DNA from 4 places in the Thalassotalea sp. PS06 genome. Region 1 is predicted to be linked to each of the others. Evidence: predicted binding sites of a transcription regulator. Region 1 holds the regulator's gene; each other region holds the start of a gene.
What was found. The regulator sigma-54, encoded in region 1, starts transcription at its own class of promoters, with help from an activator protein. The targets are predictions, from matches to a motif close to GTTGGCACGNNNNTNGNNT.

Region 1 (7,835 bases):
CACTATTGATAGGGTTCATTCTGTTTATCACCGTGTTGGTAATCATTTCCTTGCGTCAGAGCAAAGAAGAGCGAGACAAAGATCCAATGCTAGCTGACGCAGTTTCGGAAATACCCGAAGACGTTGGCACGATGGCAGCTTTGTTCTGGCTTATCCTTGGGATGACATTGCTCCCCTTGAGCGCAAACTTTCTGGTAGATTCGGCCACTAGTATCGCCAAGGATTTTGGCGTTAGTGATTTGGTCATCGGCTTGACCATCATCGCTATTGGCACCAGTTTGCCTGAATTAGCGGCTAGTGTCGTCAGTATCATCAAGAAAGAGGATGACCTGGCACTAGGCAATATCATTGGTTCAAATATCTTTAATATTCTCGCCGTACTGGCAATTCCTGGACTCCTCTCACCAGGTGATGTAGATCCACAGGTTGCCAGTCGCGATGTACCTTATATGATGGGGCTTACCCTACTTTTATTCTTCCTTTGTTTCAGTTTAAAGGGTAAATTTGTTATTCGACGCATTGAAGGCGGTATACTAGTTGCCGCGTTTATATTCTATCAATATCTGATTTTTTCCCAGATGGCATAGATAATGGCCGAATAAGGAATCCATATGACGTCTAATAACGAATTTATTGAGCTCGCAAAGCAGGTCATTGCCATAGAGCAAGAGGCCGTTGCTAACCTGGATCAATACATTGACGAGCGTTTCGCCAATGCCTGCCAGTTGATTTTTAAAACCCGCGGGCGGGTTATCGTTATTGGCATGGGTAAATCCGGGCACATTGGTGGCAAAATTGCCGCGACGTTGGCGAGCACAGGCACTCCGGCATTTTTTGTACACCCGGGTGAAGCCAGTCATGGTGACCTGGGGATGATAACCAGTGACGACGTGGTGTTGGCGATCTCCAATTCTGGGCGCACTAATGAAGTGCTGGCAATAATGCCGGTATTAAAACGTATTGGCTGTAATATCATTGCCATGACGTCTAATCCTTCGTCAACTTTGGCAACCCTTGCAGACGAGCATATCTGTATCAGCGTACCTAAAGAAGCTTGTCCGCTCGGATTGGCGCCGACTTCGAGTACCACGGCGACATTAGTAATGGGCGATGCTATAGCGGTAGCACTATTAAATGCTAAAGGATTCAGCGCTGACGATTTCGCCTTATCCCACCCAGGTGGCAGTTTAGGGAAACGGTTATTATTACGCTTAATCGATATCATGCATACCAAAGAGCGGTTACCGGTTGTTCGAGAACAAGCAAGTATCAAGGAAGCATTATTGGAAATGTCAGAAAAAGGTCTGGGCATGACCGCGATAATAAATTCCGAAGGGGTTCTGGTTGGTTTATTTACAGATGGTGATTTGCGGCGTATTCTCGAAACCGATGTAAACATCCATTCCGATACCATCGTTGAGGTAATGACTAAAAATCCAATTGTTGCTAAACAGGATATGCTTGCCGCTCAGGCGTTGAAAATGATGGAAGATAAAAGAATCAATGGCTTAATCATTGTCGATGAGCAACAGCGTCCAACAGGTGCAATGAACATGCACGATATTTTAAAAGCAGGAGTTTTGTAAACATGGCTGGATCGCAAACCGATACCTTATATGGACCGGTTGAAAGCAGAATTTTAAAGATTGCCAGTAAGATCAAATTGCTGGTGTGCGATGTAGACGGCGTTTTTTCCGATGGACGCATTTATTTAGGTAATGACGGCGAAGAACTGAAATGCTTCAATACCAAAGACGGGTTTGGTATCAAAGCATTGCAAAAAGCCGGGGTTGAAGTTGCTATAATCACTGGACGAACTTCAAATATCGTAACCAATCGTATGACCAACTTGGGCGTAAAACATCTGGTACAGGGAGAAGAAGATAAGCTTCCGGCGATGAAGAAAATTATGGAAACCTGTAAGGTATCCATGGATCAAGTCGCATACATCGGTGATGATGTTCCAGATATGCCTTGCATTATCGAAGCGGCGCTAGGCGTTGCGGTTAGCGATGCCCACCCACTGGTGAGTCAGCACGCTAACTACATCACCTTTTTAAATGGTGGGTGCGGCGCTGTCCGCGAGCTTTGTGATTTAATCATCCAGGCAAAAGGGGTAAGTGCTTCGGTGATAGGAAAAAGTCAATGACCCGTACACACGCCATTTCAACATTAATTTTCGTGATCGCCCTGGGTATTTACGGATATATGCAATGGCAAAACGCCAATATGCTTGATGCTCTATTGGCAACTGATGAAGAAAAGCCCGATTTTATCGCTAATGATTTACAGACCAGTAAGTTTGATAGTGATGGTAACCTGAGTCATACCATTTATGCGGAGCAAATGAGTCATTACGCCAACAGCGAAGAGACTTTGTTTAAGCATCCTTCTTATACCTTATATCCAAATGATGGCACGACACCTTGGAATATTTCTGCAATTGAAGGTAAGTTAATCTCCAATCAGGAATTGCTGCTTCAACGCCGGGTCAGAGCGGTTGCCGACCAGGGTGACAACTTTATTTCAGAAATCCACTCAAAAGCGTTACAGTTAGATTTAATTAACAATACTATTAGCTCGGATCAGACCATCATGATCAAAGGTCGTGATTTTACTATGTATGGGTCCGGACTGTTCGTCGATATCGACACGACAAAGATGACAATAAATGAACATGTACAAACCATCTACAAGAATCAATAAACCACTTTGGTCCCTGTTATTATCCCTTGTTGTGCTGATGCCTTCAGCACACGGTGCGCAATCCGACTTTGAACAGGAAGTGGTAATTCAGGCCAAACGTCAGGCCAGCGATTTGAAGAATAAAATCGCTAGGTACCTCGATGATGTAAAAATAACCCAGGGTAGCCTTACCATTACCGCTGACGTTGTTCAGGTTGTCAACGACCCGAAAACGCAGAATAAAAGTTATCAGGCCAAGGGTGAACCAACCCGCTTTAGTCAGCGTCTGGATGACGGCAAACTGATCGAAATCGAAGCGGAGGAAATTACCTATACACCCAGCACCAATACCCTGGTTATCAAAGGTAATGCTAAAGTGAGCCAGGAAGGCAGCATGGTTCAAGGTGACATCATTACCTACAACATGGTGACAGAACAACTCACAGCAGAAAGTCTTGATGATACGGTGACCACCATTTTGCAACCAGAGAAAAAGGACGAGCCGCAAAAGTCAGGTAGCGAACAACAACCTGAAGATGAACAGCAACAGCCAGAGCAGAACGAAGAACAACAGCAGAACACTGAGTCAGGTGAGGAGCAATAGCGTGGCAAATCGTTTAGAAGCCCGTCACCTGGCAAAATCCTATAAAAATCGTCAGGTGGTTAAAGATGTGAGCCTCGCGGTGAGTGCCGGCCAGGTGGTTGGATTGCTTGGTCCAAATGGTGCCGGAAAAACAACGTCGTTCTATATGATTGTAGGTCTGGTTCCCAGTGATTCCGGTTCCGTTACTCTCGATGAGGAAGACCTGACACTTTTGCCGATGCATGAAAGAGCGCGGCAAGGTATAGGTTACCTGCCCCAGGAAGCATCAATTTTTCGCAAACTCTCGGTGCGCGACAACATCATGGCAATATTACAGACTCGAAAAGATTTAGATAATGATGGTCGTGAAGAAAAACTGGAAAGCCTGGTTGAAGAGTTTAATATAGGTCATATTATTGATAATACAGGGCAAAGTTTGTCTGGCGGGGAACGTAGACGCGTAGAAATTGCGCGAGCTTTAGCGGCTGACCCGCACTTTATTCTCCTGGACGAACCCTTTGCGGGTGTCGACCCTATCTCCGTTAGCGATATCAAGAAAATTATTCTGCACTTAAAGCAACGCGGTATTGGTGTACTCATTACTGACCATAACGTCCGTGAAACTCTCGATGTTTGCGAACATGCTTATATTGTTAGTCGCGGCGAATTGATCGCCGAAGGAAACGCCGAACAAGTATTGAGTAACCAGCAAGTACGCGATGTCTATCTAGGTGAGAAATTCACGCTATAGTTAAATACGGAAGACATAAATTTTGATTATTGGAAGAAGTAAGTAGACTCAGATGAGACCCAGTCTCCAGCTCCGAATGGGGCAACACTTAACCATGACGCCGCAGTTGCAGCAAGCGATCAAGTTGCTGCAACTATCGACGCTTGACCTGCAACAGGAAATCCAGGAAGCCCTGGATAGCAACCCGTTGCTGGAAGTCGACGAATCAAGCCTGAATGCTGACAGTGACAATTCTGAAACAAATAATCTTGACTCGCTTGAAGCAAGCAGTAACGTCAATGGCGAAGGCGACGAAATCTCTACCAGTGATGCCCTGAAAACCGACAATATCCCTGAAGAATTACCTACCGATTCACAATGGGAAGATTCTTATAGTGCCTCGGTTTCGTCCGCAAGTTCCCAGCCTGCAGATGACAGTTACGTTTTTCAGGGTGAGACCAAAGATTCAATTCAAGACCACCTGCTGTGGCAAATGGAACTAACCCCATTTTCTGAAACCGATAAATCCATCGCCATTGCCATCATTGATGCCATTGACGATAAAGGTTATTTGACCATCAGCAGTGAAGATGTATTAGAAAGCCTGGGCAATGATGAGGTCGAGCTTGATGAAGTTGAGGCGGTACTTAAACGTATCAATATGTTTGATCCTATCGGTGTTGGGGCTCGCTCAATTGCAGAGTGCCTGATTATCCAGTTGAATCAATTTGCCAAAGATACCCCTTATCTGGAAGAAGCGAAAATGCTAATCGATAAGTATATCGATTTATTGGCGATACGCGATTTTCGACAAATCATGCGCAAAACCAAGCTCAAAGAGCCACAACTCAAAGAGACCATGCGTCTAATCCATTCTTTAAACCCGCGGCCGGGTGATGTCATTAATGAAAGTGACGACCAATATGTTATCCCAGATGTTAGCGTGTTTAAAAAAGGTGGCCGCTGGGTGGTAGAGCTAAACGCTGACAGTGCGCCAAAACTGGCAATCAATAACCAATATGCAGCCCTTGCCCGCTCAACATCTTCCAGTGATAGTCAATTTATTCGTTCTCATTTACAAGAAGCGAAATGGTTCATCAAAAGCCTGGAATCACGTAATGATACCTTGCTGAAAGTCTCCAATTGTATCGTTCAGCAACAACAGGCATTTTTTGAATATGGTCCAGAGGCCATGCGCCCTATGGTCCTGAATGACATCGCCGAAGCCGTTGATATGCACGAATCAACCATTTCCCGGGTTACCACTCAAAAATACATGCACACCCCACGGGGCATTTTCGAATTAAAATATTTCTTCTCCAGCCATGTCAGTACTGAAAATGGCGGCGAATGTTCATCCACTGCGATCAGGGCACTGATTAAAAAAATGGTGGATGCAGAAATACCAAGTAAGCCACTAAGCGATAGTAAAATTGCCGACCTTCTTGCCGATCAAGGCATTAATGTCGCCCGTCGAACTATTGCTAAATATCGGGAATCCTTGGCAATCCCGCCCTCAAATCAGAGGAAGAGCTTACTTTAACAGCCAAAACCGTTCTGAGGAGCCGAAAAATGCAAATTAATTTGTCAGGTCACCATGTTGAGATTACGGACTCTTTAAAAGGATTTGTGGATAGTAAATTTGAAAAGCTAGAGCGACATTTTGACCACATAAATAATGTCTATGTGGTACTGACCGTCGAAAAACTCCAGCAAATTGCCGAAGCCACCGTCAATGTAAATGGTGGCGAAATCCACGCTTCCTCAGAACATCAGGATATGTATGCCGCGATAGATAGCTTAATCGACAAACTCGATCGGCAAGTGATTAAACACAAAGAAAAAATATCGAAACATTAACTATATAACCCAATGAAATTAGAACAATTATTATCCCCGGACTGTACTGTGTGTGCAGTACCGGGAACCAGTAAAAAGGGTGTGCTACAACAAATTAGTCGAATCGCGGCAAATGCGTTTAAAAATGCCACGGAAAAAGAATTATTAAACGCCTTGGTTGCCCGGGAAAAGCTGTCCAGTACAGGTATTGGTAAAGGTATCGCAATTCCCCATGGGCGCTTACAGCAGCATCAGCAAATCATTGCCGTTTTAGTGACGACCGAAAAACCGGTTTCGTTTGATGCAATTGACGACCAACCTGTAGATATTTTCTTTGCGCTTTTCGTTCCCGAAGACCATTGCCAGCAACATTTGCAAACCCTGGCAGCCATTGCTGCTTTTCTTGGGGATAAAAGCAATGCTAAGCGCTTGCGTCGGTGTAAAAGCTCCGAGCAATTATTTAAGATAGCCACGGGTCAGGAAGACTAAGGAAGCTTCAATGAAATTGCTAATCGTCAGTGGCCGTTCAGGTTCAGGTAAGTCCGTTGCATTGCGAGTACTTGAAGATCTTGGTTATTACTGTGTCGATAATATACCGGTAAACCTGTTACCGGCATTAACCCATACGGTAATCAACGATTACGATAAAGTAGCGGTGTCTCTCGATGTGCGTAACTTACCAAGTAACCCAGAAGACGCCCGGGAAATTATCAATTACCTGCCAAATACCGTTGAACTCAACGTCCTTTATCTCGACGCCGATGATGATGAATTGATTCGCCGCTATAGCGAAACCCGCCGCCTACATCCATTGATCAAGAAAGATATGGCTCTTGATCAGGCGATTGAAATGGAGAAAACCCTTCTCGAACCTGTCGCCGAACGCACCGATCTGTATATTGATACCTCAATGCTTACCCCCCATCAACTTGCAGATATTGTTCGCGAGCGGGTGCTTGGTTCAAAGACCGGAAATATGGTTATTGTCTTTGAATCCTTTGGTTTTAAAAACGGTGTACCTAATGATGCCGATTTTGTCTTCGATGGGCGATTCCTGCCTAACCCATTTTGGGAACAAGACCTCAAGCATAAAACCGGCGCAGATCAGGAAGTAAAAGATTTCTTTGCCAGTCAACCGATCGTCACCAAGTTCATATGGCAAATCAATAGTTTCCTGATGACCTGGTTACCGCATCTGGAGCGTAACAACCGCAGTTACCTCACTATTGCCATCGGTTGTACCGGTGGACAGCATCGCAGTGTTTATATTGCCGAAACCCTCGCCAAGCATTTTGATAAGCAGGAAAATGATGTGCAAATACGGCACCGGGATCTCAATGAAAAATGAGTAAATATCAGCAGAAAGTCACCATAGTTAACAAGCTGGGTTTACATGCAAGGGCAGCAACGAAGCTAGCTAAACTCACCCAAAAGTTTAGCGCTGCGATTACCTTACAACTCGGTGATAAACACGCTCAGGCCGACTCGATAATGGCGTTAATGCTGCTAACCGGCAGCCAGGGTAAAGAAGTATTAGTAACTGCGGAAGGTGACGATGCAGAGGCAGCATTACAGGCTGTTTGTCAGCTATTTAGCGATCGTTTTGACGAACCGGAATAAAAATTCCGCTCCGACCATAAAATAGCTGAACATCTCGTTAACATAAGATACACTTGCCCTAACCAACTAAATAAAATCATTAAGATTTTTAATCGATCGCTTTTGCGCAGAAAAGCAACAAGTTAGACCGCAGCTCAGGGTGATTCATGCCAGAAACTTCAGAGCAAGAAATTAGTCAACAACGTTTTTTGGAAATCAATACCGCTCTACAAAGTGGTATGTTCGTTTACGTCCGAAAAATGTTTCAGACTATGCCTCCTTACGATATTGCTCTGTTACTGGAATCCTCGACATCAAAATCCCGTAACCTGCTTTGGCAATTAGTCGATCCTGATTTACACGGTGAAATCCTCGAAGAACTTTCTGAAGAAGTTCGTA
Region 2 (7,835 bases), 220 kb from region 1:
AGACATATTTTCAATCTACCACATCAATCCCACCGTAAATAACACCCAATAAGAGAAACTGGCGATACCGGTTTTGGTCATCTGGCTTTGCGCCGTGTCAAAATCAGGAAGATGCCTGGTGGTGATAATGGTTGCCGCCAATGAGGGCAGGGCAAAGATAAACGCCAGGGATAACAACGGCAGTTGCTCGGCAAAAATCAACGAAAGTGTGGTGACGACTGCCAATACAAGCACAATGGTTTGTGCATTTAGCAGGTTGCCAATCGCCGGAGGCGATTGCACTAACGGTGAATCATCAGCACTTATCTGCATATTTTCATGGCTAGATAAACGCAGCATGATTTGCTCGCTAAACCAGGTCATTAATGCCAGACAACTGGTGGCAACGGCTATAAGAATATCGATTGCCTGCAGGTTTGCGGTGTGCAGGTAATGACTAATTAGAAACGGTAGTGCGCCACTGAGTAAGGCCATGACTGATAGGGACGCAATTTGGCCGAATCGATCGGTGGGTAAACCACGACGAGTTTTATGGCGAAGTACCGACAGCATAAGCAAACAACAGACGACCATCAGAGTCATACTCACGGGAGCGACCGAGGTGCTGGCGAAGGAGAGCCCGCCTAGTGCGATACAGAAGATAACAAACAGGCCAAGGATCAACCTTAGCATGGTTCCCTGAAGTTGCTGATGTTTATTGATAGCCCCGTCGTTGCGCTTACTGGCGTGAATGATAAATGCCCTTTGATAATCACTGGCAAGGTTTACGACCACTTGTCCCAACATCGTGATAAATAACAATCCGGCGAACAGTCCGCCATCGACAATGCCTTCGTAGGCGGCCATGCCGCATCCAAGAATAATTGCGCTACAGGGAAGAAAGAAACTGCGTGGACGAATAGCACCCAAAAATAATTGTAAATACAAGGACATTAATCATTCTCGAAACGGAAAAAACTAGCCATGGATTCTACCTTGCTCTTATACCAATCACATTAAATTATTGCTAACTCTGAGTTGTGCGCAAAATTAGTTTGATTGATATAACTCGCTCAAAGGCCAGGACATCAATTCAGTGTAGACTACACCGTTCACTGTCGACACTGACTCAAACAGGGCAAATTTCCTTGCCTCTATCTTAATGTCGAACTTATTGTCGAATAGGTCTGAAACATTAATTGCAGCAGAGACTTTGCGGGCAATGGTGACATGAGGAGTAAATCGATCAGTAGCTGAGTTGCTTTTGAACTTCAAGGTATCGTCAACCATCGCATTCACGGATTTGGCCAGATGCAGTAGCCGGTTTGGCACCTGATTTACGCCTAAATACAGCACCCTTGGTTTTTTAAAATGGCCAAGTGTGTCTAGTGAAAACTTGAACTCGGGACAGGTAATCTTAGTTGCAGCTTGTTTTAGATTGGTGATGTCACCCATTTGGCAGTTGCCAATATAACGTAAGGTAAGATGAAAGTTGTTCTTCGCCACCGGCTTTTTTAGATCAGTTAAATGTTGCGATCGCCAGTCGGCAATGCTCTCTTTTTCCCGAGCCGTCAAAGCCAGGGCAAAGAATATCCGTTTGCTCTGTAACTTGGCTGCTTCTACTTTCGATTGGTTACTGGTGTTCATATTTCAAGACTAATAAATTCTCGGCCAAAGGTCGAAAAACCTTTCGGGTTAATGCCTTTTCTTGTCTTTATTTCATCATGAACAATACTTGTATCAGGATTTTTCGCCTGGCTGGTACAGCTTGCCGGCATAAGCACAAATCAAAGGTGGTCGTTGTTATGAATCCGGAAAACCCCATTAAAACATCTCCCGATACTCAGCTTTCTGTGCGTTCGCTATTATTTTCATCCCTGTGCGTTTCAAGCTTTGGCCTTGTTCCGGTAGCAATCGCCGAAGAAGAGGAAACTGACTTTTTCATGGCGGATTTTCGTTTGCGTTACGAAGCGGTTGATCAGGATAACCCATTAAAAGATGCGGAAGCCCTGACACTGAGAACCACAATTGGATTGCGCACGCCACAAATTCTCGGCTTTTCTATCTATGTAGAGGGGGAGGATTCTCGCCCAGTTTTTGGTATTGATAATTACAACGATACCTTAGGGATGAACCCCGGGTATTCTGTAATCGCCGACCCGGAAACCACTGAGTTCGACCAAGGGTATCTGCAATTTAAAACTAAAAATCTAGCGGCAAAATTGGGTCGCCAGGTAATCAATCTCGATAATGAACGATTCGTTGGTAGCGTTGGCTGGCGCCAGGACAAACAGACCTTTGATGCCTTCAGCGTTGCCTGGACGCTTTTTGACGCTCTCACCGTTAACTACATCTATATCGATAAACGTAATCGCATATTTGCCGATGAGCAGGATCTTGATAGTAAAGATCATCTGCTAAACCTGGCCTGGGATACCGGTCTGGGTACCTTAATCGGCTATGCGTATATGCTGGAAGAGGATGAAGGTATCCGCAATGACAACGACACCTATGGTATTCGTTATCAGGGCCAGCTACAGGCGCTTGGACAGCAATGGCTGTTGAACGCTGAATACGCCGAGCAGACATTAGATACCGAAGCTGGTGAATTCGAACCTCATTATTATCTGTTAGAAGCTGGCATTAACTTCAGTGCATTGACTTTTATGTTGGGCTATGAATCCTTAGGCAGTGATGATGGTCAGGTTGGTTTTGCCACACCTTTAGCAACCCTGCATAAATTTAATGGTTTCACCGATCAGTTTCTGGCAACCCCGGCACAGGGCTTAAATGATTGGTATGCGACATTAGGCGGCAGCATTTTCTCAGGAAAATGGAGTGTCGGATATCACGATTTTGAAGCCGATGATTCAGCGCCGTTAATTGATGATTTCGGCAAGGAATACAATGCCCAGTATACCCATGGGTTCGGCGACCATTTTTCTGCCGGGGTAAAATATGCCAATTATGAGCGAGGAGATTTCGCCGCGGAAAAAGTCGATACCGACAAATTGTGGGTGTGGGTTGGTGCGACGTTTTAATTGAAATCGTAATCACTTTCTATTACCGACTCATAGGATGCGCCATTTTGGCGCAACTTTGCTTTAACTTAACTCAGATTTAAATGATTTCTACCCGGCATTCCGCCACATCCCATGTTTAGTGGGCATGTAGATTCTGGCACAATTATTGAAGGTCTAATTTCATTCTCCGGACGCAACATTGCCATGCGTCCGACATAAAACGTCAAAAGAAACAATAATTGTGCCGATGAGTATTTCTAATTCAGATACCCAGCCCCTGCTTAAGTTGTTATTGGTGGATTACAACAGCCACAAGACTCATATTTTGTCCGAAGCCCTGGACAGTGAGTACTATCAGATTGAATGGGCTTCCAGTTCAGGAATGTCGCTATTGCACCGAGTGAAAGAGTCAAAACCCGATATCATCATCATCGATATCGAGTCTCCGGATCGCGATATGCTCGATAGCCTCAATGTCCTTAATACCGCCGCTCCTAAACCCGTAGTCATGTTTTCAGAAGATCAGGATAGTGAGATTATTCAGGAGCTCGTGAAAGCTGGTGTTAGTGCTTACATAACTGGTGATGTCGCCACTAGCAGAGTTCGTTCGATCATTGAAGTGGCGTTGGCGCGTTTTCAGGAGCATCAGAACTTAAAACAGGAACTGGCCGATACTAAGCAAAAACTATCCAGCCAAAAGGTTATTGAACAAGCCAAAATATGGCTGATGGAAAACAAACACTGCTCTGAAAAGCAGGCCTATCATCACATTCGTAAAATCGCGATGGATAATAGTCAGAAGATGGAAGATGTCGCAAAAAATATCTTGTCGTTAGCGACAATGTTGGGGGGCAATCATGGTTAATACCTTATTAGAAAAGCAGGCATTAACCTTAGGTTTTATGCCGCTTACCGATAGTGCGCCTTTGGTGGTTGCGAAAGAGTTTGGTTTTTTTGAAAAGTACGGCCTCGATGTCACTTTGGAAAAACAAAACTCCTGGGCGACGATGCGCGATAAAATCTGTACTGGTTTACTCGATGCCGCACAGATGCTGGCACCTATGCCAATTGCCAGCAGCCTGGGGGTTGATGGTCAGCGAATTCCGATGATCACCCCGCTCGTATTAAGCCGTAATGGTAATGCCATTACCTTAGGGAAAAAATGGTACCCTTTGCTTGGTGAACATCAATTACCGGAAGGTCAGCCCGTTAATGCTGAAGCAATAAAGCCTTTGGTGGCATTGAAACAACAGCAGGGCGAGAAATTGAAACTGGCGACGGTTTTTCCTTACAGTTGTCATTACTATCAATTACTCGACTGGCTTACCAATGCGGGAATTGACCTTGAACAGATTGAAATTCTGATCATTCCTCCGGGTAACATGACCACGGCACTGAAACTTGGCCACATTGATGGTTTTTGTGTCGGTGGCCCCTGGAATGCGTTTGCCGTTCGTGCCCATCTTGGTTTTACCGGTGTGACGTCGTCAGATATCTGGGTGGATTTTCCAGAGAAAGTACTTGGCATGCTTGCCAGTTGGCAGCTGCAAAATCCGCAAACCTGTAAAGCGCTAGTACAGGCATTAAATGAGGCATGTCACTGGCTTGAATCCATTCCCAATCGCTTTGAAGCGGCGCAGATTCTGAGTCAGTCTCAGTATCTGAACATGGATTTGAATATTATTGCGCCATCCTTGTTAGGTAGTTGCCTGACTTTTAAGGACTTGCCGCCCCGGCAAATCGACACCTATAACCAGTTCGCCGATTCCGAGTCATTGCAATTGAATTGTCCGAATATTGAAGATGGCCGTTGGTTGCTTGAAGCGATGCAAAAAGCCGGGCATTTAGCCGATCCCGAACAAGCCGCCGCACAACTGCCACATATCTACCGTCCGGATTTATTCCAGCAATATTTTGAATAATACCAATCCCATTAAATTATTGCTCACTCAGTGAGAATTTAAAGGCTTTTAGACAAGGCTTTGATTGCAGAGAATGGTTATTCCATTGTCAAAATCAGTAACGCGGGATAAACGCCTTTAAAACTCACCCGTAGGGAGTTAGTGAGAGGCCCATTTACGGCCCTATATTTCATTAATATAGAATGACTATATCAATAAAATCTATGTTGTAACTGAACCTCGGCCCTAACTCTGAGTTGTACACAAACTTAGTGGAATTGGTATAATTTGCACCAAGATCGTTAAAGTTCTTGCACTCTAAGGATGCAAAACCGGGAGTATTTACTCTAATGAAATTAGGGTTTTATCTCCCAGCCCAATAAAAATAAGGGTTTTATAATCTTGGCATTCTATATGCATTATTAAATTCAGGTGCAACAGCGTACCTTTAATCGCCCCAAGAGGCATTGGCCGGAAAACGGCACACTAAAAATTAATCAACTAATAGAACTGCAACGGCGTAGTCTTTCATTAGTTTGGCATCGAGGCCTGACGCAACTTTTCTCTTTTGTGGGAATGGTGGCGGCAGGCTTTTTTATTTGGAGAAAATTATGTTTCAACTTAAACAAACGAGTTCAAACAAAATGTTCAAACGAATAAGCCATACATTTACTATGGCTATCGCAGCGTTCAGTTTTGTTGTTTCTACTTCCACTACTGCCGAAGAGTTAGGTTATCCAGAAAAAGAAGAACTGACCTTTGGTTTTATTAAATTAACCGATATGGCACCTATCGCCATTGCCTATGAAAAAGGCTTTTTTGAAGACGAAGGTTTATACGTCACTATCGAAGCTCAGGCTAACTGGAAAGTATTGCTTGATGGTGTAATCGATGGTCGTTTGGACGGCGCTCACATGCTTGCTGGTCAGCCAATTGCTGCCACCATAGGTTATGGTACTAAAGCCAACATCATCACCCCTTTCTCGATGGATCTGAATGGTAACGGTATTACCGTTTCTAACGAAATCTGGAAACAGATGAAAGGTAATATCCCTAAGCAAGCTGACGGTCGTCCTGTTCACCCAATCAAAGCTGACGCGCTAAAGCCGGTTGTTGATAAGTTCATCGACGAAGGTAAGCCGTTCAACATGGGTATGGTGTTCCCGGTTTCTACTCATAACTATGAGCTGCGTTACTGGTTAGCCGCTGGTGGTATCCACCCAGGTTACTATGCACCGCACAAAGGTGACACTTCAGGTCAAATCGACGCCCAGGCGCTTCTTTCTGTAACTCCGCCACCGCAAATGCCTGCAACCTTAGAAGCGGGAACTATTTATGGCTACTGCGTTGGTGAACCTTGGAACCAGCAGGCTGTTTTCAAAGGTATCGGGGTACCGGTTGTAACCGATTATGAAATCTGGAAAGACAACCCTGAAAAAGTTTTCGGTATCACTGAAGAGTTTGCTGAGAAATATCCAAACACCACGATTCGTCTTACTCGTGCCCTTATCCGTGCCGCACAATGGTTAGATGCTAACGACAATGGTAACCGTCCGGAAGCGGTAAAAATTCTATCGGAATCTAAATATGTTGGTGCTGATTATGAAGTTATCGCCAACAGCATGACAGGTACATTTGAATACGAAAAAGGTGACAAGCGTTCGGTTCCGGATTTCAACGTATTCTTCCGTTATAACGCGACCTACCCATATTACTCAGACGCTATCTGGTATCTAACGCAAATGCGCCGTTGGGGTCAGATCAGTGAAGACAAGCCGGACAGCTGGTACAAAGAAGTAGCTGCCAAGGTTTATCGTCCTGACATCTATAAAAAAGCGGCTCAGTCGCTAATCGAAGAGAAAATTATCGATGCAGCACTATTCCCTGATTTCACTTCAGAAGATGGTTTCCGTGCACCACAAACGCACTTTATTGACGGCATCGTTTACGACGGTTCTAAGCCAAACGATTACATCAATAAGTTTTCAATCGGCTTGAAAGCTGGTGAAAAAATTTAATCTGGCCCGCGGCCGCTAACTCATGAAATTTACTGGGAGTATAAGATGAGTCTTTTAATCCGAAACCTGATCAACCTTAACCGGGAGCAGTCATTCTCTGATCAGAGTCTGTTACTGGCAGGGCAAAAACTGAAACTTGCGTTATTGCCGATCCTCGGGTTACTGGCCTTTTTATTGCTGTGGTCTCTGGCCGCCAATAATGTCACTACTTCCCTGGGTAAATTTCCTGGCCCTGGAGCGGTCGCAACTCAGTTTGACAACCTGTATCAGGAACACATGAATGAACGTGAAAAGGAGCAGGCGTTTTATCAGCGTCAGGAAAAACGTAACGCCGACCGCGTTGCCAAAGATCCGACTTACGTTGCAAAAATCCGCGCCTATACAGGTAAAGAAACCTTTTTGGATCAGATTATTACCAGTTTGAAAACGGTAATGAGCGGCTTCCTTCTCGCCGCAGTTATTGCCATTCCTCTGGGTATTGCTATCGGTCTTAGCCAGACATTAAACCAGGCGATCAATCCGATTATTCAGGTATTTAAACCGGTATCACCTCTGGCCTGGCTGCCATTGGTAACTATGCTGGTGAGTGCCTTGTATGTCTCGGACGATCCGCTATTTGCCAAATCCTTTGTCAATTCACTTATTACCGTCACCTTATGTTGTTTGTGGCCTATGGTGATCAACACTTCTGTCGGTGTTGCATCCATTAATCAGGACTGGGTGAATGTATCTCAGGTGTTACGCCTTCCAGCGTTAACCCATGTGCGCAAGATTGTACTCCCTGCATCGATTCCGGCGATTTTTACCGGTATGCGTATGTCGTTGGGTATCGCCTGGATGGTGTTAATTGCCGCGGAGATGCTGGCGCAAAACCCTGGCCTGGGTAAATTTGTCTGGGATGAATTTCAGAACGG
Region 3 (7,835 bases), 400 kb from region 1:
GATAAAGACAATCCATTTCATAAATCTGTACGTGGCAACTTCCCTTTCTTCCAAAGCATTAATTTCTCACAGCTTGTTGGGGATATCGAAAAGATAGATGACTACACGGTTCGCTTTAAACTGACCCGACCAAATTCGTCATTTTTATCGAATGTTGGCGCCCCGTTTGCGGTGATACTCTCCAAAGAATACGCCGACCAGCTACTCGCCGAAGATTACCCTGGCATGCTACCTATGTTAGATTCACTGCCAATCGGCACCGGTCCGTTCATGTATCGAGAATATCGCAGTAACGCTTTGATTCGTTTTCAACGTAATGACAATTACTGGGCTCATGACGTAGCAATCGAAAAGTTAATCTACAACATTACCCCGAATAACACTGGCCGCCTGACCAAACTATTGACCCATGAATGCGATGTTATTTCGTACCCAATCGCACCACAGGAAATACGCAGCCGCGATGATTTACGGTTAGAAGAAGTCACCTCATTTAATGTGGCATTTATGGCGTTTAATACCGCCAAGCCACCATTCGATAATCCGGTAGTTCGAAAAGCGGTATCTTTAGCGATAAACCGCCAGGCGATAATCAATGCCGTGTATTATGACCAGGCTGAGATTGCTCATTCACTCTTGCCTAGCGCTTCCTGGGCATATCAAAAACCCAGTGAACTATTACCCTACTCGCCCGAACAAGCCAGAGGACTGCTCGACGATGCCGGACTCAGCCAGGGCTTTACCCTGGATCTTTGGGCAATGCCGGTACAACGCGCCTATAACCCTAATGCCATGAAAATGGCAAAGCTTATCCGCTCAGATCTCGCGAAAGTCGGCATCAATGTCAATATCATTACTTATGAGTGGGCAACCTTTTTAAGAAAATTAGCCGATGGAGAACATCAATCGGTACTAATCGGCTGGGCCGCAGATCATCCCGATCCTGACAACTTCTTTTCGCCATTGTTGAGTTGCTCCAGTGCTCGCTCTGGTAGTAATCGTAGTTTTTGGTGTAACCAGGAATTTGATGAATTGCTTGCTAAAGCCCTGTTAACCCGAGATAACCGCAAACGTCGTCAGTTTTACTTACAGGCTCAGGAGTTGCTTGCTGAAGAGCTGCCGCTATTAACCATTGCCCATGCGAAAAGGGCACAGGCTAAAATTGAGACCGTACAAGGGAATATTCTGGCGCCATTTGGTGGCATCAGTTTTGCCGATGCCAGTAAGCAGCCAAAAGAAGGTGAAGAGCAATGATGAATTTTGCCCTGCGCCGCCTCAACCTGCTGTTTTTTACGTTGCTAATGCTAACCCTGGTAGCCTTTAGCCTGAACTACTTCTTCCCGGGTTCGCCGATCGTTAACATCACCGGTCTGGTCAATGCCAACGAAGCACAACTTGCGGAATATGAGCAGGTTTATCGCATGGACCAATCGGTATTCTTTCAGTACCTTGCGTACTTAAGAGAGCTGTTCAACGGAAATCTGGGCGTTTCCATGTCCACCCAAAACCCGATTAGCTCGGAACTAGTTACCTATTTACCCGCCACCATTGAACTGAGCCTGGCGGCATTGTTTCTGGCCATGTTGTTCGGTATACCGCTAGGGTTTATCGCCGCTATTTTCCATAATAAACTTGCGGACAAAAGCATTCTGGTTCTGGCGATGGTCGGTTATTCACTACCGGTATTCTGGCTGTCTCTGATCCTAATTCTGGTATTTTCGATTATCCTGCCCTGGTTTCCATCATCAGGCCAACTCAATCTGCTATTTGAAATTGAACAGGTTACCGGCTTTAAAATTATCGATATCCTAATCAGCGATTCCCCGTATCGCTGGCAGGCATTTTCAGATGCCCTGCAACACCTGGTGCTGCCAGCCATCGCCGTTGCGGTAGCTCCCATGACCATCTTTATTCGCCTGTCGCGTACCTCAATGCTGGAGGTATTGGATTCAAATTACATCAAAGCGGCAAAAGCCAAAGGCTTATCCACCACAAAAATCATTTATCATCACGGAATTCGTAATGCCTTAGTAAAAATTATTCGTGATATGGGATTACAGTTCGCTAACTTAATGACATTAGCGATGATTGCCGAGGTTATTTTTGACTGGCAAGGGGCTGGCAGTTGGTTAATCGACAGTATTTTCCAGCGGGATTATACCGCTATCCAGGGAGGCTTAATCGCGCTCGCCAGTTTCACTTTCTTTATCAATATCCTTGCCGACTTTATTTATGCCGGCTTAAATCCAGTAGAAAGGTATACCCGCCATGGCACGCGATAAGATTTATCTCGAAGAAGAGTTTCCGTCGCCAATCAAGCAACTCTGGCTGACCTTTAAATCTACGCCCGTAGCTATTTGGGCTTTAGGGTGCTATGTGCTGTTAGTATTGTTAGCAATATTCGGCACCTTTATTACCCCGCATTCAGCGATGGAAAACAATCTCGATATGCTGTTAATGCCACCGGCCTGGAATGAAAATGGCGATATCAGTTATTTGCTTGGCACCGATGATTTGGGACGTGACATGTTGTCTCGCCTGGTGCAAGGTACCGCGCTAACCTTCGGATTGAGTATCATCGTCGTTATTCTGGCTTTGGTAATTGGGGTGGTTATTGGTTCCATATCCGCCCTAACCCGTGGTCTCAAAGCGAGCCTTCTTACTCATTTTCTTGATGTTGTGTTATCCATGCCATCATTACTGCTGGCAATTATTATCGTCGCCATTCTTGGGCCTGGATTAACCAACGTGCTCTGGGCAATTGGACTGGTGTTAATTCCGCAATTTATTCACATTACCCGCAATGCGATCAAGGAAGAACAGCAAAAAGGCTATGTACTAATCCCCATTTTGGATGGTGCATCAGAGCTGAGGGTATTAGTCACATCCATATACCCGAATATTATTGACAAAATTATTATTCAGGCGACACTCGCCCAATCAGCAGCCATTCTCGATATTGCCGCGCTAGGCTTTTTAGGGCTTGGTGCTCCTGTTGCATTGCCTGAATGGGGCTCGATGCTAGCCAATAGCCTGGATCGATTTTATACCGCTCCCTGGACCACCTATTTACCGGGGCTGGCAATTTTAATCGCGGTAGTCGTAACCAACTTGGTTGGTGAAGGATTGCGCCATTCATTAAAGCTGCAAAAAGAGAACTAATGAACTTACTGGACATTAAAAACCTAAGTATCACCCTACAGAATGTCGCCGAACCGATTCAGGCGGTAGACCGGGTCAGTTTGTCACTAAAAGAAGGTGAGTTCAGAGGTTTGGTTGGCGAATCCGGCAGCGGTAAATCCCTCTTGGCTAAGGCGATCATGGGGGTATTAGATGACAAATGGAAAGTAGAAGCGGATCGTTTTCACTGGCAGGGGACCGATTTATTGAGGCTCAGCCTCGAAGAGCGCAAGAAAATTATCACCCGTGATATCGCAATAATTTTCCAGGAACCAATGAGTTGTCTGGATCCTACCAACACCATTGGCGAACAAATTGAAGAAGCAATAGATAGTAAGCAACTTTCAGGGTATTTCTGGCAAAAAGCGCAGCAACGCCGAATCGCAGCCATCAAGTTGTTACACAAGGTCGGCATTAAAAAACACACGCTGGTTGCAAAATCCTATCCTCACCAACTTACGACCACCCTTTGTCAGCGGGTAATGATCGCAATGGCACTAGCACGCCAGCCAAAACTGCTTATTGCCGATGAACCAACAGCATCTATGGAATCGGCGAATCAAGCGCAAATATTTCGCTTGTTAGCAAGCTTAAACCAGCTAAAAAACATGTCGGTTCTGCTAATTAGTCATGAGCTGGATAAAATCAGTCACTGGACAGACTATCTGACGGTGATGTATTCGGGACAGTTTGTAGAAGCCGGCACAACATCACAGATTTTCAGAACGCCATTCCATCCATATACCAAGGCATTGATCGCCAGTACGCCAAAACCGCAATTGCAGTGGCAAAAAAAGGCGCATCTGGAAACATTGCCGGGATCAATCCCGGTATTACAGCACTTACCGATTGGCTGTCGCTTGGGGCCAAGATGCCCAAATGCCCGAAAAAAGTGTGTAACGGCACCGCAGATTCGTTCTTTTCATGGTCACCAGGTTAGTTGCCATTTTTCTCACAAGGATGATTATTAATGCCAAGCCTGATTGAAGTTAACAACCTTAGTAAACGCTACAAGGTAAATACAACCTGGTGGAAAAAAGAGTGGAATACGGTTTTAAAGCCGTTGTCCTTTAAGCTTGAAGCGAAAGAAACACTCGCGGTTATCGGCGGTATAGCCTCAGGAAAATCGGTATTGGCCAAACTTTTGGTCGGTGCTGCCCGCCCCACAACCGGCGAAATCACCTTAAATGGCCAACATTTACAAACCGGTAATTTTAAGCAACGTTGTCAGCATGTAAGAATGATATTTCAGGATGCTGGCAATACCTTAAACCCCAGCCTGACCATCAAACAGCAACTGGAAGAACCTTTGTTGTTAAATACCCGCATGGATCCTCAGGAGCGAACATTACATATTCGCCAGACTTTGCAAAAAGTTGGAATGCTTGCCGATCATATGCATTTCTACCCGCACATGTTCTCAGGTGGTCAAAAGCAACGAATCTCCCTTGCCAGAGCCATAATTCTTGAGCCACAGCTGGTAATACTCGATGAGGCACTTGCCGCCTTAGATCTTTCCCTAAGGGCGCAGATGATGAATTTGCTGCTCGATTTGCAGGAACAGATGGGACTGGCCTATCTGCTGATTTCGCACGATTTGGATATCGTCGAACACTTGAGCGATAAAATCATTGTGTTACGAGATGGCGAAGTGGTTGAATCCGGTGCAACCGAGCAAGTTTTAAAAAACCCACGTGACAAATACACGAAAAAGCTGATCATGAGCCAGAGAAAGCGCCCCGCTGTGTAGACCAACCAACAAAAAAGCGAAGCTAATGCTTCGCTTTTTTAACCTTTCACAATCATCAAAAACAATACCAATCCTGCAAGGTGCTTTCATTCTCTTTTCAAGAGGTGTTTGGGTGTCAATGTAAATTGACTACAACCTAAAATGGTATTCCTTTTAAAGACTCTTACTTAAATTTTTTGCGAGACACAACTAAGCCAATTAATGCCAAAGACATCAATAAAATGTTAGTTGGCTCTGGGATACCCTGAGGTGGTAAGCTGCCATCATCAAACCAGATAGAAGACAGATAAATCTCACCCGCAGTAACCACTAAAGAGAATGATTCACTTGGTTCACTCCAGGTATAAACTGGCGAATCATTGGTTGGCATAAACTCACCACCATCACTCATTGAAACCACGGTTCCTTCCATAATGCCGCCTTCAAAATCATGGCCAATGACCAAAATTGAGAAGCCTTCTGGAAGGAAAGCAACACCGTCTAATGCAAATTCAAAGATGAAACCTTCACCAACGTTAGCGTTATCGCTTGGATCGGCGACACAACCTTCTAGGGTGTCACAAATACCAAGGCCTGCGCCTTCATCTAGGTAGTGATAGTTTTCTTCAGGAGTTGCAGTAATGGTTACGGTTAGACCTTCGGCAAAAGCGCTTAGATCAAACGTTGCGGGGTTATCAGGGATAACAGTATCCCCAAGTTCATTAGCAAGGTCGGTAAAATCAATTAACTTAACGAGTTCAGCGTTGGCTGCGCCGCTAATTGATAATATCGCCGCTAAAGCAGTGGCTTTTAACACATTCAGGATTTTCATTAAAAATTACCTCCAAACGTCGAATGAAATCCGATGTAGAAGGAGCAAGTAACAGGCCAACCTGACACTTTTTTTATTTTACTATTGATTTCATAAACATAGCTAAACCCATTGATTTTAATGGGCCGAGACACAGCAGACGGTGTAAAAAATAGCGACATTGAGAGATACGCATAAAGTCGATATCTCTTTCAAAATTGAGATGACTTAGCAGCTTTGCCGACGTTTTTGTAAGTAACAACGCCTGTACCGGAGGATTAGTAAAGGGATTTACGATATTTCGATATATCAGGGATGACAATATATCGACAAGATACAAGGACGTATTGAATGTCGAAATATCATGGATGGCAATATTTCGACGAAGTAAATGGACTTACTGAATGTCGAAATATCAGGGATGACAATATTTCGACGATGTAAAGGGACTTACTGAATGTCGAAATATCATGGATGACAATATTTCGACGATGTAAAGGGACTTACTGAATGTCGAAATATCATGGATGACAATATTTCGACGATGTAAAGGGACTTACTGAATGTCGAAATATCATGGATGACAATATTTCGACGATGTAAAGGGACTTACTGAATGTCGAAATATCATGGATGACAATATTTCGACGATGTAAAGGGACTTACTGAATGTCGAAATATCATGGATGACAATATTTCGACCAAGCACATCCATGTGCAAAAAAAAGTCAGCATAAATGCTGACTTTTTTAACATTGAGCACAGCTCAATAATTAGCGAAGAAGCTTACGACGTGATGCCACAAGTCCTAGTAAGCCTAACGCCATTAATGCAAGGTTAGCTGGCTCTGGAATGCCTTGCGGTGGCAAGCTACCATCGTCAATCCAAATAGAGCCGAGATAAATTTCCCCGGTTGATACTTCAAACGAGAACGTATCTCCACCTTCAGCGTAGGTATAGACAGGCATATCATTGGTTGGTGAGAACGTCATACCGTCACTCATCATAACCATAGTGCCTTCCATAATGCCGCCTTCGTTTTCATGGCCAACAACCAGAATTGAGAAGTCTTCGACACCCAAAGCAACACCATCGAGCATAAACTCAAAGATAAAGCCTTCACCTACGTTTGCATTGTCTTCCGGATCTTTCGCACAACCTTCCTCAAATGGACAAACCCCTAAACCGGAGCCTTTATCCAGATAATGGAATACACCTTCACCAGAACCATCTTTTGTCGCGGTAATGGTTACGTCAAACCCACTAATACCAAGTAAATCTTCAAACGTGAATGGATTTGGAACATTACCTTCACCGATAACATCAGCCAATTCACCAAAGTCCAACAACTTGACCAATGCTGCATTAGCAACGGAGCTGAAGGACAGCACACTTGCCAATGTTACAACTTTTACCAAATTAAGCAGTTTCATTTAATAAAACCTCCGCAATACAAATGAAGTGCAGGCAGGGAACTGCAATCTTCACGCCATTTATGAAATCTTTCGTATTTCCTACGAAAAAACAGGTAGATAAACAAAGGGAGTTAGATGATTCGAGAAGCAGCATCAAGCAAGGTGTAAAAAATTCCTACAAAAACTTCTTTGAAAATAGAGGAATCATCATAAAAGTTTCATTTGCACTGACTACTCAAGCGCCATAAAATAGCGTCAGGATTTTAGAGGCTATCAACTTTCAAGCAGCAATTTGTAACCTATTATGTCGTTTAACCTGCGATAAAGTGGGTTCACCTTATACGATTGGTATTCTCTGAAATTATTTCATACCTTATTATGGCGAATTAGCTATATGACAATAAGATCAACTGGAACAAGTTCAGTAGTACAGGAAAGGGCAGTCAAACAGCTAATAGCGTTGTTAACTTACGGCAAGACTTCCAACGAGGGGGAAGCATGAAAAGGACACAAAACGCGATCTCGTTAACGTTAGCATCCTTGCTAACGTTTTCTGTTTCAACATCGGTGTTCGGTGTTGAAGATTCGAAAGTGCATTTTACCAAAGACATGCACGTAAACATCACCACAGTAACTGGTAACCATTTCACTGCTTACGATGCCTTGATTAATAAGCCATTGGTACAATTAATTGAAGTGC
Region 4 (7,835 bases), 1.8 Mb from region 1:
CAATCAACACCCTAAACTGCATGGTACGTTTCAATCACAAATCCATTATTTCGACGGTGGCCTAGCAAGAAACCGAGATAACTTCCTCAATGGTGAGTCATGGTACCGCGCCCATTTTCCCAAACGCAAAGAACTTGCGCCCGGCCATTTGGCATTCGAAGCGTCAACGTTTTACAGTTTTCATCCGTTAGCCGCAAAACGCTTACATGACCTGATCCCAGACGTAAAAATCATTTTTGTTCTGCGCGACCCGGTACAGCGTGCCATTCACCAATATAACGACGCAAAACGGCAGAATCATGAATATCTCCCAATGATCAATGCCTTGCAAATCGAAGAGAAACGTCTGGCCTGGACGATGAAAAATAAAGACTACAAAAGCGGGACTTTCCTTCACGCCACCTACAAATCTCGCGGTCACTATAAAGAACAAATCTCACGTTACATGGAATTATTTGGCCGTGACAAAATCTTGCTAGTGGGCATTGAAGAGTTTTGCCAGAATCCGGAAAAAGTCTTTAGCGAAATCTATCAGTTCCTCGGGATTGATAATTTTGTCGTCGATACCAAAACCTTTAAGCTGCCTAAGTTCAAAGTTAACGACGCACCGGATGTTAACAACTATCTACAGGAATATTTCAACCACAGAAATCAGTCTTTTTACGAGTTTTCCGGAAAGGCATTTAATTGGTGATGAGGTATTGTTAAGAAAGCGCCGGCCAACGGCGCTAACAGCAAGCCGGGAAGCGAGCGTGGTACGCTTTTTTTCCCGAAAACCTGAAAAAGGCTGAATACCACTAGCAAGGTATTTGTTAGCAACTATCGATTGATTAACTTCTTTCGGGTTAAGAACTCTGCCAACATCACCCAATCACCGAGAAAGCTGTACCACGGATAAATGAAGGTTGCGGGTCTGTTTTTCTCAAAGAAAAAGTGACCCACCCAGGCAAAACCATAGCCAAGTACCGGTAGTGCAATCAAATACAGAGCCTTACCTGAGACAATGATGTAAATGACTAAAGCAATGACCAGAAGACTACCAATATAGTGTAGCGCCCGACACACGGGATCCTGGTGTTGCGATAAATAGAAAGGATAAAACTCTCGAAACGTCTGATATTTTTTCTCTGTCATCTTGTTCTACTTCTTGATTAACGTTTATTGCGGTAGTGAATCATTAAAGGACCGGTTACTTTACCAACGGTAACCTCCTTTACCACCTGATAATCACACTCTTTAAAAAATTCCCGGTATTTATCACTGGTAACATAAATCGCGACACCTTCACTTTCCGGACTGTCCTCCAGCACGGTATTGACCGCTGCCACCAGATAGTGACCGAACCCATGTTGCTGATGCAATGGATGGATGGCGATAAACGATAACATATGGAACTGCTCTAGCGGTACAGAATCGACGATGATTTGCTCTTTTTCAATCATTTGCCGGGTATTGAAATAGCCTGCGCTTAGCATCATTTTTAATCGCCAGTGCCAAAAACGATCACTGCCAAGACCTCGGCCCGGACTGTTGATACAAGCGACACCAACCAGAGCTTCACCCAGATATAATCCTAAAATCGGTTGTTTCGCTTGCCAGAATGCTGCCAATTCTTCACGAATTGCGGCCCTGAGACGTTGCTCATAACCACTGTCGTCGGCATCGAAGATATCCATAAAAATCGGATCATCCTGATAGGCCTGAAACAACAGCGAGGCGGCAACTTTTAACTCGCTCGCCGGCAAATAGGATGCTCGGATATCATTATCTGTGGCTACTTTTACGTCATTCATAACAGTTACACTCTTATATTACGGGCCCACCTAAGCATTTTCACTGACGTGTGAAGAGCAAGCAGGCCCTGGTATTTTCCCGGTGACTTGCTATCCACCTTATCAAGGAAAATTAAATATAGTCAAACCAACTGGTTACATTATGTACTCGATATTGCGGATTACCAATAACATTGGTTTATGCTGAGAACTAGCAAACTACCGTGCTTTTTGTTCCTGGAATTGGTGTAAGCCATCTATAATGAGTACTGTTCATTTCACAACGTCGCGAGGCTTAGGATGGATCTGTCGAATCACAATCTGCAGGGATTGTTTGCACAATTGGGCTTAGATAATCAGCCAGACAGCATTAACCAGTTTATTGAACAACACAAAGGACTGGCTTCGGAAATTCGATTAGAACAAGCGAATTTTTGGTCGCCTGCACAGGCTAGTTTTCTTGAGGAATCAATCAGCGAAGATTCCGATTGGTGTGAGATCGTCGATGTTTTAGACAGTATGCTGCGATAATAGTGCTCGCAATGCAGCGAGCACTGTTCAGATAGTTAAATTTGCGCTAGCGCTTTGTCACCCCAGCTTACCAGTACGTTTTCTTTGAAGATAAGAGGCGTGCACTCATCTTTGGTGGTCATGCTGTCGGCATGTTTGCGGTTAGTACGGTAGTAAAGTACCTGGATCTTCTCACCATTTTTTTCGTAAGTTTCATTGAAGTCCGGCACACCCATTTTCTTTTTCACGTCTGCAAAGCTCATCTCAGCTTCCAGCTCCGCTAGCTTTTTACGGTTTTCATAAGCCGTATCATGGCTAGAATGCATAGTGTTTGCATCCCATTCGCCTTTACCATCAACTGCAATTACGCAACCGGTTAATGTGGTTGCCAGTGGCGCCATAACTAATAATGCAACAAGCGTTTTCTTCATTGTTCTACCTTTCTAAATTAAAATGCAAGCTGTCTCGCTTACGTAAATTCCCTGTAGGCATAGAGCCAGAGCAGAATGTTCTGATCAATACCTGTCAAATGTATTATTCCAGCTATTTCACCCAATTTAAGGAAAATTGACCAGAATCAAATTACAAGTTTAGTGGTAGCAATTAACCTGCCAAAACAATAACTCGTTGATTTTTATCGAAAATAAATATTTCCATTAATTCTCGTCATGACATCGTTAGCGACTTTCGCTATTATTTAGCAAAATTTCCAATCTTTGTCGCAAATTTCAGCAATTAAGGTCAGTTTGCCAATGAGCCAGCAAGAAATCTATCAAATCGCCCATCAATTAAAACAACAAGGAAAAACCCCGAGTGTTGCATTAATCAAGAGTCAGTTATCCGTTTCGATGCCCCTTACCGCTATCATCAAAGGATTACAACAATGGCAGAAAAACCCGGCCCTTGGCGAAACCAAAGCAGAACAACCGGCGGAAACAGCAGCGCCGGCCGACACAAATGCATCGGCGGATATAGCAACCCTTAATCAGCAAGTAACCTCGTTACGGCAACAAGTCGCGACGATGAAAGTGGAAATAGATGAGCTGAAAAACATAATTGCCGAGCTGAAAGCTAAGTAGTTTGTTGTAAACGCAGGCTCAGGCTATCGAGAAATTCCGATAACGAGTCTGCAAGTTTTTTACTGCCTTTCAATCCAACGGGTTCCACCCAAACGCTGCCATCATCATTATCTATTACCAGGTTAATATCCTCTTCGTCAGTAATCGCGAAAAAGATACTGGTTGGTTGACGCAGGCGACGTTTCATTAGTACGTGGCCAATTATATTTTGTTGCAGGCGTTCAAAATCGTCTTCATTCCAGGCAAACAATAACGACAGTTTTCCATGTTCGCTCTCGGCCTCAATGCTGTCGCTATATGCCAATGCGAAATATTCCTTAATACTCGGGTGCAACTCCATATCCAGGGCTTTCTCAACGTTAGCAAAGGAAATCGGCTGCTCAACAATATGCGGCTGCCAACGCGTAAGCTGACCATCTTTAACCTGATCCATCTCGGCATCTGACGGCCATTGCTGGTCGTGTTCAACCTTAGGGAAATCGCCATGTGTATCCTGATACTGTTGGATAAATCGATTCAATAACTGCTGCAAACTGACTTGCGTTGGCGTAAATTCAATTGCCATCAATAAATTCTCATCTTGTTGGGGCTCTCAAGAGTATCGAAAGTACCTTCAGAGCTAAAAAATTGCTATGATTAGCGCCTATTATAGCGAGCAGTTGAGTGAAATTTAAAACCCTATGAGCAATTACCAGAACGCTGATGAATTAAAAGCCTTATTGCTGGGTAAGGAAACCGAATATAAAAGCGACTATGATGCGAGCCTTCTTCAAGGCGTACCACGAAGCTTAAATCGAGATTCACTAGCCATTGATCAGGTAAACCTGCCATTTCTGGGTGAAGACGTCTGGTATGGGTTTGAACTGTCCTGGCTAAACGCTAAAGGCTTACCCCAGGTCGCAGTTGCGGAATTTCGCTTTCCTTGTACCAGCACCAACATCGTCGAATCCAAATCCTTTAAGTTGTACTTAAATAGCTTTAATCAAACCCGTTTCTCAAGCTGGGATATGGTAAAAGAAAAGCTTGGTCAGGATCTTTCCCTTGTCTGTGATGGCCAGGCTATCGTAAACCTGTTTGACGTCGAGCATTGTCCGGCTTTGCAAATTGCCAGCCAGCAGAGCTATCAACGCATTGATGATCAGGATATTGAAATTACTAATTACCAGTTTGACCGTGAACTGCTCGAAGGCGCAGCAAACAAGGATGAGATCGTTTCAGAACAGTTGGTGAGCCATTTGTTAAAATCCAATTGCCTGATAACCAACCAACCGGACTGGGCAAGCCTGTATATCGACTATCGTGGCGGCAAAATTGATCAGCAAAAGTTATTGCGATACCTGATATCTTTCAGACAGCATAATGAATTTCACGAGCAATGCGTGGAACGCATCTTTGTTGATTTAATGGAATTTTGTCAGTGTCAAGAGTTGACCGTTTATGCCAGGTACACCAGGCGAGGTGGCTTGGATATCAACCCATATCGCTCGACAAACGCGTCCCCTGCGCCGGATTTGAGAACCATACGCCAATAAAAATATCTAATTGTAATAATAAGTTACAAGGATTCTCATACATTACGTTTAAATCTGTTCTACACTCAGGTTAAGGGCTTGCGTTAAACAAAAAGAACAAAATTGAGGTTAGTATGCAGTATGATTTGAATCCCGTCGGCGAGATGCGCCTGCTCTCGCCCCTTGAAGTAGACCAGTTACAACAAACCGCCAACAGCGAACTATACCAACTTTACCGAAACTGCTCGTTAGCGGTGCTCAACGTTGGTAGTGACACCGATGATGCTGAGGCCATTTATCGCCGCTACGAAAATTTTGATATTGAAGTGTTAAAGCGTGAACGCGGGGTAAAACTCAATCTTATAAATCCCCCAAAACATGCCTTCGTCGATGGCAAAATTATTCGCGGTATTGCCGAGCAGCTGTCAGCAGTGTTGCGGGATATTTTATTCATCTCAAATCGCTATATGTGCATGCCACCGCCACTATCGAGTAATCTCGCCACCCATATTGTGTTTGATATTATTCGTAACGCCAATGTCATTAAACCGGATGCTGAGCCAAATCTCATCACTTGCTGGGGTGGCCACTCAATCAATGATATCGAATACAAATACACCAAAGAGGTGGGTTACCAGCTTGGCCTTCGCGGTATCAATATATGCACAGGTTGTGGACCCGGCGCAATGAAAGGACCGATGAAGGGCGCTACCTTTGGTCATGCCAAACAGCGAAATTATCAAGGCAGATATATTGGCCTGACGGAACCGAGCATTATTGCTGCCGAACCACCCAACCCAATCGTTAATGAACTGGTGATTATGCCAGACATAGAAAAGCGGCTTGAAGCTTTTGTGCGCTTAAGTCATGGGTTAATAATCTTCCCCGGTGGCGCCGGAACGGCCGAAGAGTTACTTTACATCCTTGGCATCATGTTAAGCCCAGCCAATCGCCAGCAAAAACTGCCGATAGTGTTAACCGGGCCGAAACAAAGCGAACAGTATTTTCGCGACCTGGACACCTTTATTGGCAATAACCTGGGTCCTCAGGCACAGTCTTTATACACCATCATTATCGATGACGAACGGGAAGTCGCCCAATATCTACAAAGTAAAATCGCTTCGGTTATCAATTACCGCAAAGCCGTTGGTGACGCCTATCACTACAACTGGTCGCTTTTTATCGAAGAAGAATTTCAGCAACCATTCGAGCCTACGCATGACAATATGGCGGCGCTGAAAATCGAAAAAGATATGCCGGTTGGCGAGCTGGCGGCAAACTTAAGGCGGATATTTTCCGGGATTGTTGCTGGCAATGTAAAACCTGACTGGGTTAAACATATTCGCGAAAAAGGGCCGTACCAAATATCTGGTAACAAAGAAATTATGACAGATATGGATAACCTGTTATCATCGTTTGTAAAGCAACAACGAATGAAATTGCCGGGAACAAACTATGTCCCCTGCTATGAAATAGTCTCTGATAACGAATAAACCATGCCAGCACATATAGTTTTAATTGATGCGATGAATTTGATCCGTCGAGTGTACGCGGTGCAGGAGCGCCCGTTTCACTACATGGACACGTTGTCAGATACCACCAAACAGCAAATCGTTCATAATACCATAGTGCATACGGTTCAGGCTGTCGGTAAAATTCTCCACACTCAGCAACCTACCCATATTCTCGCGGTTTTTGATAGCCAGAATCCTTGTTGGCGTTATGAACTCTACCCGGATTACAAGAAAGGCCGGAAGAAAATGCCCGAGCATCTGCAAGCAAGCTTAACGGCGATTCAGGATGCGCTTTTAGAATTGCAGGTAGACTCGTTAATATCTGATGATGACGAAGCAGATGATTTAATTGCAACACTGGCGATTAAAGTGGCGTTAAGGGCTCAGGACGTGACCATTATCTCAACCGATAAAGGTTTTCTGCCGTTATTATGTGATCATATCCGGGTATTTGATTACTTTAATCAACGAGTGCTCGACGAAAGTTATGTTCAGAACAAGTTTCAGGTAAAATCCACCCAGCTTATCGACCTCTGGACATTGAGCGGCGATTCGACTAACAAGATCCCAGGGGTGCCTGGTATAGGACAAATTACCGCAGCACAGTTACTGCAGCAATATCATTCATTAAAGGGCGTGCTTGATGCTCAGGATCTGAAACAGACGCTGGCCAAGAAACTTCAGGAGTATAAGCCGCAAATGCAGCTTTATCAGGAACTTTTAACTCTGAAAAAAGACATTCCGCTGGGCTTTAACCTCAAAGACATACGCCTGAACAAACAAATTGATCAACAGGCTGTTTAATCCATAGGAAATTCTGTTAAATTAGCAAATTTATTAGCGAACATAATCCGGACTCAATCAATGAACAAAACCATCGCCTTGAGAATCTTAATTGCCGTCGTTTTATATGGGGTATTCGCGGCAGCTGTTTTACATTTTCATGAAGACGACAAGCCTCAGGACATGAGCTGGGATGATCGTGAGGGATACAACCGTCAGTATATTGCTAAATTAACGTTAGATGGCACGTCCGTAGATAAAATTTTAGAAGAATTAGGTAATCCAGATCTAACCGAAGCGAAGAAAGTTACCGTAAATAATTACCAGGTGATGTTTTATCGAACACAACACCGACACAGTGACGGTATCACTACTCAGGATGAATGTACTGCCCTGTTGTTCAAAGATGGCGTGCTTATCGGCATTGGCGAGAGCGCTTATCAGGACTACAAAGAACTTTAACCCCCTCCTTCAATTATCCACGTCCGGGCTGTTTTTGTAGGAAACTTACGAAAATAGTCCTATTTACAAGCATAAAACTGGAATCATCTGACCAGTCGTGGTATAAAGCCGCCATTAAAATTTCTGGTGAAGTTTTTCAAAATTTTTTCCATCTTTTTGTAATACTTTAACAGGCAGTATTTGTACATTTTTTATTGTTAAGGC

Region 2: FNC98_RS01500 (ANTAR domain-containing response regulator) is a predicted target of sigma-54. The motif match lies at 3,156-3,174, and genes of this name have one in related genera.
Region 3: FNC98_RS04155 (PEP-CTERM sorting domain-containing protein) is a predicted target of sigma-54. The motif match lies at 5,784-5,802, and genes of this name have one in related genera.
Region 4: FNC98_RS10385 (DUF3192 domain-containing protein) is a predicted target of sigma-54. The motif match lies at 2,880-2,898, and genes of this name have one in related genera.

What each region holds. Positions count from the first base shown of each region.
Region 1 covers NZ_CP041638.1:551,842-559,676, reverse strand. Annotated here, with positions in the region: gene FNC98_RS02440 (calcium/sodium antiporter) at 1-587, shown strand, start outside; gene FNC98_RS02435 (KpsF/GutQ family sugar-phosphate isomerase) at 612-1,586, shown strand; gene kdsC (3-deoxy-manno-octulosonate-8-phosphatase KdsC) at 1,589-2,149, shown strand; gene lptC (LPS export ABC transporter periplasmic protein LptC) at 2,146-2,706, shown strand; gene lptA (lipopolysaccharide transport periplasmic protein LptA) at 2,672-3,289, shown strand; gene lptB (LPS export ABC transporter ATP-binding protein) at 3,291-4,019, shown strand; gene FNC98_RS02410 (RNA polymerase factor sigma-54) at 4,072-5,541, shown strand; gene hpf (ribosome hibernation promoting factor) at 5,571-5,858, shown strand; gene ptsN (PTS IIA-like nitrogen regulatory protein PtsN) at 5,871-6,326, shown strand; gene rapZ (RNase adapter RapZ) at 6,337-7,185, shown strand; gene FNC98_RS02390 (HPr family phosphocarrier protein) at 7,182-7,457, shown strand; gene mgtE (magnesium transporter) at 7,604-7,835, shown strand, end outside.
Region 2 covers NZ_CP041638.1:331,957-339,791, forward strand. Annotated here, with positions in the region: gene FNC98_RS01485 (hypothetical protein) at 16-933, opposite strand; gene thpR (RNA 2',3'-cyclic phosphodiesterase) at 1,030-1,626, opposite strand; gene FNC98_RS01495 (alginate export family protein) at 1,785-3,020, shown strand; gene FNC98_RS01500 (ANTAR domain-containing response regulator) at 3,250-3,867, shown strand; gene FNC98_RS01505 (CmpA/NrtA family ABC transporter substrate-binding protein) at 3,860-4,924, shown strand; gene FNC98_RS01510 (CmpA/NrtA family ABC transporter substrate-binding protein) at 5,578-6,921, shown strand; gene FNC98_RS01515 (ABC transporter permease) at 6,967-7,835, shown strand, end outside.
Region 3 covers NZ_CP041638.1:951,092-958,926, reverse strand. Annotated here, with positions in the region: gene FNC98_RS04180 (ABC transporter substrate-binding protein) at 1-1,254, shown strand, start outside; gene FNC98_RS04175 (ABC transporter permease) at 1,251-2,282, shown strand; gene FNC98_RS04170 (ABC transporter permease subunit) at 2,269-3,162, shown strand; gene FNC98_RS04165 (oligopeptide/dipeptide ABC transporter ATP-binding protein) at 3,162-4,151, shown strand; gene FNC98_RS04160 (ATP-binding cassette domain-containing protein) at 4,151-4,930, shown strand; gene FNC98_RS04155 (PEP-CTERM sorting domain-containing protein) at 5,094-5,741, opposite strand; gene FNC98_RS04150 (PEP-CTERM sorting domain-containing protein) at 6,494-7,153, opposite strand; gene FNC98_RS04145 (hypothetical protein) at 7,634-7,835, shown strand, end outside.
Region 4 covers NZ_CP041638.1:2,341,379-2,349,213, forward strand. Annotated here, with positions in the region: gene FNC98_RS10365 (sulfotransferase domain-containing protein) at 1-694, shown strand, start outside; gene FNC98_RS10370 (DUF962 domain-containing protein) at 820-1,134, opposite strand; gene FNC98_RS10375 (GNAT family N-acetyltransferase) at 1,152-1,793, opposite strand; gene FNC98_RS10380 (DUF2789 domain-containing protein) at 2,073-2,303, shown strand; gene FNC98_RS10385 (DUF3192 domain-containing protein) at 2,339-2,713, opposite strand; gene FNC98_RS10390 (hypothetical protein) at 3,035-3,361, shown strand; gene syd (SecY-interacting protein) at 3,354-3,926, opposite strand; gene queF (NADPH-dependent 7-cyano-7-deazaguanine reductase QueF) at 4,042-4,893, shown strand; gene ppnN (nucleotide 5'-monophosphate nucleosidase PpnN) at 5,007-6,365, shown strand; gene xni (flap endonuclease Xni) at 6,369-7,190, shown strand; gene FNC98_RS10415 (DUF3192 domain-containing protein) at 7,251-7,631, shown strand.